Regions from separate parts of the Nocardioides sp. NPDC127514 genome, predicted to be linked through region 1. Evidence: riboswitches for the same ligand, from Rfam matches in the RefSeq annotation. Region 1 holds a riboswitch; the other holds the start of a gene.
What was found. A riboswitch is a leader RNA that binds a small molecule or an ion and turns the genes downstream of it on or off. The one in region 1 is predicted to bind glycine.
Positions count from the first base shown of each region.

Region 2: linked by a shared signal. The riboswitch ahead of gcvT (glycine cleavage system aminomethyltransferase GcvT) and the one ahead of gcvP (aminomethyl-transferring glycine dehydrogenase) in region 1 are both predicted to bind glycine.

Region 1 is NZ_JBEORF010000036.1:11,694-14,893, reverse strand. Features, by position in the region: gene gcvP (aminomethyl-transferring glycine dehydrogenase) at 1-1,232, opposite strand, end outside; glycine riboswitch at 1,292-1,382, opposite strand; gene ABTX24_RS25000 (MerR family transcriptional regulator) at 1,464-2,081, opposite strand; gene ABTX24_RS24995 (MFS transporter) at 2,227-3,200, opposite strand, start outside.
Region 2 is NZ_JBEORF010000028.1:71,932-75,131, reverse strand. Features, by position in the region: gene ABTX24_RS21640 (hypothetical protein) at 1-451, shown strand, start outside; gene ABTX24_RS21635 (CobW family GTP-binding protein) at 422-1,459, opposite strand; glycine riboswitch at 1,537-1,632, shown strand; glycine riboswitch at 1,634-1,734, shown strand; gene gcvT (glycine cleavage system aminomethyltransferase GcvT) at 1,791-2,894, shown strand; gene gcvH (glycine cleavage system protein GcvH) at 2,915-3,200, shown strand, end outside.

The DNA of each region.
Region 1 (3,200 bases):
GTGACGACGTCTGCCGCCCGGCCGGGGACGGTGACACCCAGCGTGTCGAAGAACGTCTCCGAGACCAGCGGGAGCCCGGCCGACTTGAGCGCGGCGGCCAGGACGGCGGCGTAGCGGTGGGTCCGGGTCGCGATCGTCCGCAGCCCGTCGGGGCCGTGGTAGACGGCGTACATCGAAGCGCCGACGGCCAGCAGCACCTGCGCGGTGCAGATGTTGGAGGTCGCCTTCTCGCGGCGGATGTGCTGCTCGCGGGTCTGCAGAGCGAGACGGTACGCGGGCCGCCCCTCGGCATCGACGGAGACGCCGACGAGACGACCCGGCAGGTGCCGCTCGATCCCCTCGTGGACGGCCATGTAGCCGGCGTGCGGGCCGCCGTAGAAGAGCGGGATGCCGAAGCGCTGGGTGGAGCCGACGACGACGTCGGCGCCGAGGGTGCCGGGCGCCTCCAGGACGGTGAGCGCGAGCAGGTCGGCGGCGACGACGGCGAGCGCACCCCGCTCGTGGGCGGCGTCGATGATCGGCTTGAGGTCGGGGACGCGACCGGAGGCGCCGGGGTACTGCACCAGCACGCCGATCACGTCGCCCTCGGGCAGACCCTGCGAGAGGTCGGCCACGACGACCTCGAGGCCCATCGCCTCGGCACGCACCTTCACGACCTCGATCGACTGCGGCAGGGCGTCGGCGTCGATGACGAACGGACCGGAGCCCTTGCGGTTGGCCCGGTGGACCAGCGCCAGCGCCTCGGCGGCCGCGGTGCCCTCGTCCAGGAGCGAGGAGTTGGCCACCGGGAGGCCGGTCAGGTCGCCGACCATGGTCTGGAAGTTGATGAGCGCCTCGAGGCGGCCCTGGGAGATCTCGGGCTGGTAGGGCGTGTAGGCGGTGTACCAGCTGGGGTCCTCGAGCACGTTGCGACGGATCACCGGCGGCGTCACGGTGGCGTGGTAGCCGAGCCCGATCATCGCCTCGCCGGGCTTGTTGGAGGCTGCGATCTCCCGCGCCAGCGACGCGACCTGCGCCTCGCTCAGCGCGGCCGGCAGGTCCAGCGACTCGACCGAGCGGATCCCGGCCGGGACGGCGGCGTCCATCATCGCTGCTACCGAGTCGTACCCGAGCCGCGCGAGCATGGTCGCCTCGTCGGCGGCCGAGAGTCCGACGTGGCGCGCCACGAACGGGGAGGCGGCGTCGAGCTCGGACAGAGTGGGCGTGTCGGACACAGTGGCTCCTGAGGGCATCTAAGACAACTCGTACGCCCTCCCCCTCTGTCACCGCACCTGCGCCGCTTCAGAGTTGCCTGGTCCGCACAGTCGTGGATGCCTGAGAGTTTCCGGGGAGGAATTGCCCCTTCGGCGCCCCTTCGAGAGGAGCTCTCCCGTGCGGGATGGTCAGCACCTCCAGCATAAACGACACGACCCCGAGGCCCCGCCTCTGCGGGGACCTCGGGGTCTAGTGTTACGTGACGTTTACTAGCCTGCGTTGCGCGCCGCGCGGCGGGCGGAGAGCTCGTCGGACATCGAGGCGACCTGCTCGCCGTCGTCGGTCGTACGCTCGCTGGGGAGCTCGGAGAGCGTGCCCTCGATCTCGCGCCAGACGCCACCGATGGCGATCCCGAAGACGCCCTGCCCGCCCTGGAGCAGGTCGATGACCTCGTCGTTGCTGGTGCACTCGTAGACCGAGGCGCCGTCGCTCATCAGGGTGACGCGGGTCAGGTCGTCGGTGCCTCGCTCACGCAGGTGCTGCACGGCAGCGCGGATCTGCTGCAGCGAGATGCCGGCGTCGAGGAGCCGCTTGATGACCTTGAGGATCAGGATGTCGCGGAAGGAGTAGAGCCGCTGGGTGCCGGAGCCGGTCGCCCCGCGCACGCTCGGCTCGACGAGACCGGTGCGCGCCCAGTAGTCGAGCTGGCGGTAGCTGATCCCCGCAGCGTTGCAGGCCGTCGGCCCGCGGTAACCGGTGTCGCTCGGCAGGGGCGAGACATCGTCGGTGAAGAGAAGGCCCTGCTCGTCAGCCTGCTCCGCCGCGCGTTGCGCGTCGTCGGCGCCGTGCCCGGGCTTCTGCTCGTGGTCGAACACGATGTCCTCCATCGTCTACTCCGTTGTGCGTAACTCCACTCGGGGAATGAACGGCTGCGGCGGGGGGACCACATCGTTGGAGTTACAACAGAGACAACTACAAGGTAAGCGCCGCAAGGGCCCTGGTCAAAGAACCCCCTCCGGCGTGTCGTCCGGGCTAACCCTCAAGTAGAGCCTGAGGCTTTCGACGCCTGGCGGTCGCCACGAGCGCGGTCAGCACCAGGACGCCGGCCCCGACGAGGAGAGATGCCTGCATCCCCGGGAGCGTGAGGATCCCGGACGCACCGGCCCCCAGACCACCGAAGACGGCGACCGCGATCGCGCCGCCCGTCTGCCGGAACGTGCTCAGCGCACCGGTCGCGACACCCACGCGGGCGGGCTCGACGGCGTCGATCAGGTCGGCGGTGACGAGGGTGATCGCCAGTGCGCCGCCGGTGGCGAGCGGGACGAGCAGCACCAGGACCAGCCAGACCGGCGTCGTCGTCGTCAGCAGGAGCAGGGCGAGCATTCCGACCGCGAGGATCAGCTGGCCGCCGACGATCAGCGGGCGCCGGCCCACGACGTACGCCAGGCGCGGCGCCACGACGTTCGCGCAGGTGGTCATGGCCGCCGGAATGACGAACATCAGCCCGGCCTCAGCACCGCTCCAGCCCCGCACCTGCTGGTAGTAGAGGCCGAGCAGGAAGATGCCGCCGTAGAACCCGAAGTTGATGCCGAACCCGGAGACCAGCGCGACCGCGACCCTCCCCTGAGCCACCAGCCCGAGCGGGAGCACCGGCGCGGCCGAGCGACGCTCCACCACGACGAAGGCGACGGCCGCCGAGACGGCTACCGCTGCCGCGAGCAGGGTGGGCGCGTGCCAGCCGGTGTGACCGGCCTCGATGACGGCGTACGTCAGCGCCGACAGCGCGAGCACGGCGAGCGCCTGGCCAGGGAGGTCGAGCGGTGCTCGGCGCCGCACCGCCCGGATCCGCAGACCGGCCAGCAGGGCGACGATGAGGATCCCGACCGGAACGTTGACCAGGAACACCCAGCGCCAGCCGGCGTACTCGCTCAGCAGGCCTCCGGCCACCGGCCCCAGCGCCATCGCCGCCGATCCGCCGATCGTCCACACGGCGATAGCCTGCCCTC
Region 2 (3,200 bases), on a different contig from region 1:
CGTCGACGTGACCGTCGCCGCGACCCGGGACGAGGGCTGCATGCTCGCGGCATGGCTGGTCGGCACCGAGCATCTCTCCGGTGAGGACTCCGGGGAGATCTGCCTCTTCGAGATCGATGCGGACGCGATCGGCGCGACCACGGTCGCCCGTTCGGGGGTCAAGGCGCACCACGACCCACGCCTGACCACCGACATGGCAGAGGTCACCGTCCCGTTCGACGCGACCCGGGCCCACACCTGGACGGCGATCTGGGACGGGCAGGAGACCGTCATCGGCTGCGAAGGCCGCGTCGTACGACGTCTTCCCCAGGCTCCGACCTACCCGCTGTTCCTGATGATCGACCTCTTCGAGATCGGGCCGCCCACCGGATCCCACCCGAAGACGGCGACTGTCCATCGGGTCCGGGGATGGACCTCGGTCTCAGAGACTGACGCGGACCAGCTGGCGTAGCCGGCGAAGACCCTCGGTGCTCGGTCGTTCGGCCGGGGCGAGGGCATCGGCAAGGTCCAGCCGGACTGAGTCGGTCTCGAGCTCGAGGCCGATCGCCACGAGCTCGCTCGTCGCGTCCTGTGTCCGCCTGGCCGCGGCGACGTGGGCGCTGCGTCCGACCAGGTTCACGTGGTAGCTGCGCGGTCCCTGACCGGTCGCGACGGCGACGGTCCCCTTGACCCGGTACGCCGTCGCCGGCGGCTCCTCGAGCAGGTCGACCAGTCGACCCGGCTCGATGGTGCCCGGCGTCGTCACGGTGACCGCCCGGGCATGCTGATGAGCCTCGTGCGAGGCGGCCGCCTCGCGCAGCAGCGCGGCGATCGGCAGCTCGTCGGGCGGGTCCTCGGGCACGGCGGCGTCGTAGACGAGCCGCGGGTCGATGCGGCCACCCACGGCGTACGCGATGTGGACCTCGGGGTTGTGCTCGCGCACGCGTCGCTCGATGCGCGCCAGGACCTCGTCCCGCTCGGCAGCCGGAACCAGGTCGGTCTTGTTGATCACGACCAGCGAGGCGGCCGCGAACCGGACCGGCGCCGGGCCCCTGCCGTCGTCGAGGGTCTCGAAGTAGGAGGCGGCGTCGACGACCTCGATGAGCCCACCGCGGCGTACCCGCTCGACACCGCTGAACCGGACCAGCTTGGCCAGCGTGCCGGGCTCGGCGATCCCGCTGGCCTCGACGATGACGACGTCGAGCGCGAGCCGCGGGTGGGTCAGCTTCTCGAGAGCGTCGTCGAGACCACCGGCGTCGGGCAGGCAGCACAGGCAGCCCCCGGCGATCGAGGCCGGCTCGTCGATCTGGCCGGTGACCAGCCCGGCGTCGACGTTGATGTCGCCGAAGTCGTTGACGACCACGCCCACCCGAGCGCCGGGCTGGCGCAGCAGATGGTTGAGCAGCGTGGTCTTACCCGACCCGAGATGACCGGTGAGGATGACCACGGGAACCCGGCTGCTGGTGCTGGTCGGTGGCATCGGGCCATCGTAGGTCGTCATCTTGACGGCTGAGATGGCCACACCTAGGTTTGCCGCACAACTTCACATCCGCCACTTGAACCGCAGCGGGAGAGTCCTTGCCCATCCGGGGTGAGGCGCCGAAGGAGCAAACCTCCCCAGAATCTCTCAGGCCCCATGACCGCTGTGGTGAGGCGACCTCTGGAAAGACAGGATCCGCTGGATCCTGCACCCACGGTGCAAATCGCCCCCATCGGGCGGTGAAGCTCTCAGGTAGCGATGACAGAGCGGGGAGGTCACCCGTCCACGGGTGCCGCTGTCGGCACCCACCACCAGGGAGCCTCCCGCACACATGACCTCACCCGTCCCTACCCCTCTGCACGCGATCCACCAGGCGCTCGGCGCCTCGTTCACCGACTTCGCCGGCTGGAGCATGCCGGTCCGCTACGGCTCGGAGACCGCCGAGCACCATGCCGTACGCACCACCGCGGGCCTCTTCGACCTGTCCCACATGGGCGAGATCGAGGTGACCGGCCCCGAGGCCGGACGCGCCCTCGACCACGCCCTGGTCGGCAGGCCCTCGGCGATCGGCATCGGCCGCGCCCGCTACTCGATGATCTGCGCCGAGGACGGCGGCATCATCGACGACCTGGTCGTCTACCGGCTCGAGCAGGAGCGCTACCTGGTCGTCGCCAACGCGAGCAACGTCGGTGTCGTCGCTCCGGCGCTGGTCGAGCGTTCCCAGGGGTTCGGTGCCGCGGTCCACGACGCCTCCGCGGAGTGGGCGCTGATCGCGGTCCAGGGCCCCGCCTCGGCGGCGATCCTGGCCGCTGTGACCGACCTGGACGTCTCCTCCCTGAAGTACTACGCCATCGACGCCGGCACGGTCGCCGGGGTCGAGGCCCTGCTCGCCCGCACCGGCTACACCGGCGAGGACGGCTTCGAGATCTACTGCGCGCCTTCGTCGGCCGCTGCCGTCTGGGAGGCGCTCACCGAGGCAGGTACGCCGCACGGCCTGCAGCCCGCCGGGCTCGCCTGCCGCGACACTCTCCGGCTCGAGGCCGGCATGCCGCTCTACGGGCACGAGCTGAACCGCGAGACGACCCCCTTCGAGGCCGGTCTCGGCCGGGTCGTCGTCTTCGACAAGCCCGACGGCTTCGTCGGCGACGCCGCCCTGGCCGTACGCCGCGACGAGGGCCCGCGCAGCGTGCTCGTCGGCCTGGTGGCTGCCGGTCGCCGCTCTCCGCGGGCGGGCTACGCCGTCGTGGACCCGGCCACCGGCGACGAGATCGGCGTGGTCACCAGCGGCTCCCCGTCGCCGACTCTCGGACGTCCCATCGCGATGGCGTACGTCCGGCCTGACCTCGCCGCCGCCGGCACCAAGGTCCACGTCGACGTGCGCGGCAGCCGCGAGGACGCCGAGATCGTCGATCTTCCCTTCTACTCCAAGAAATGAGCCGAGAGATGAGCGCAGCCATGAGCAACCCGACCCACCTGTCCTACACCGCCGAGCACGAGTGGATCGAGATCCGAGACGACGTCGCGCGCGTCGGCGTCACCGCCTTCGCCACCGAGGCGCTGGGCGACATCGTCTTCGTCGAGCTGCCCGAGGTCGGCACCAAGATCACCGGGGGAGAGAGCTGCGGTGAGCTGGAGTCGACCAAGTCGGTCAGCGACCTCTTCGCGCCCGCCGACGGCGAGATCCTCGAGATCAACGCGGCCGTCGTCGCCGACCCGGCGCTGATCAACAGCGACCCGTTCG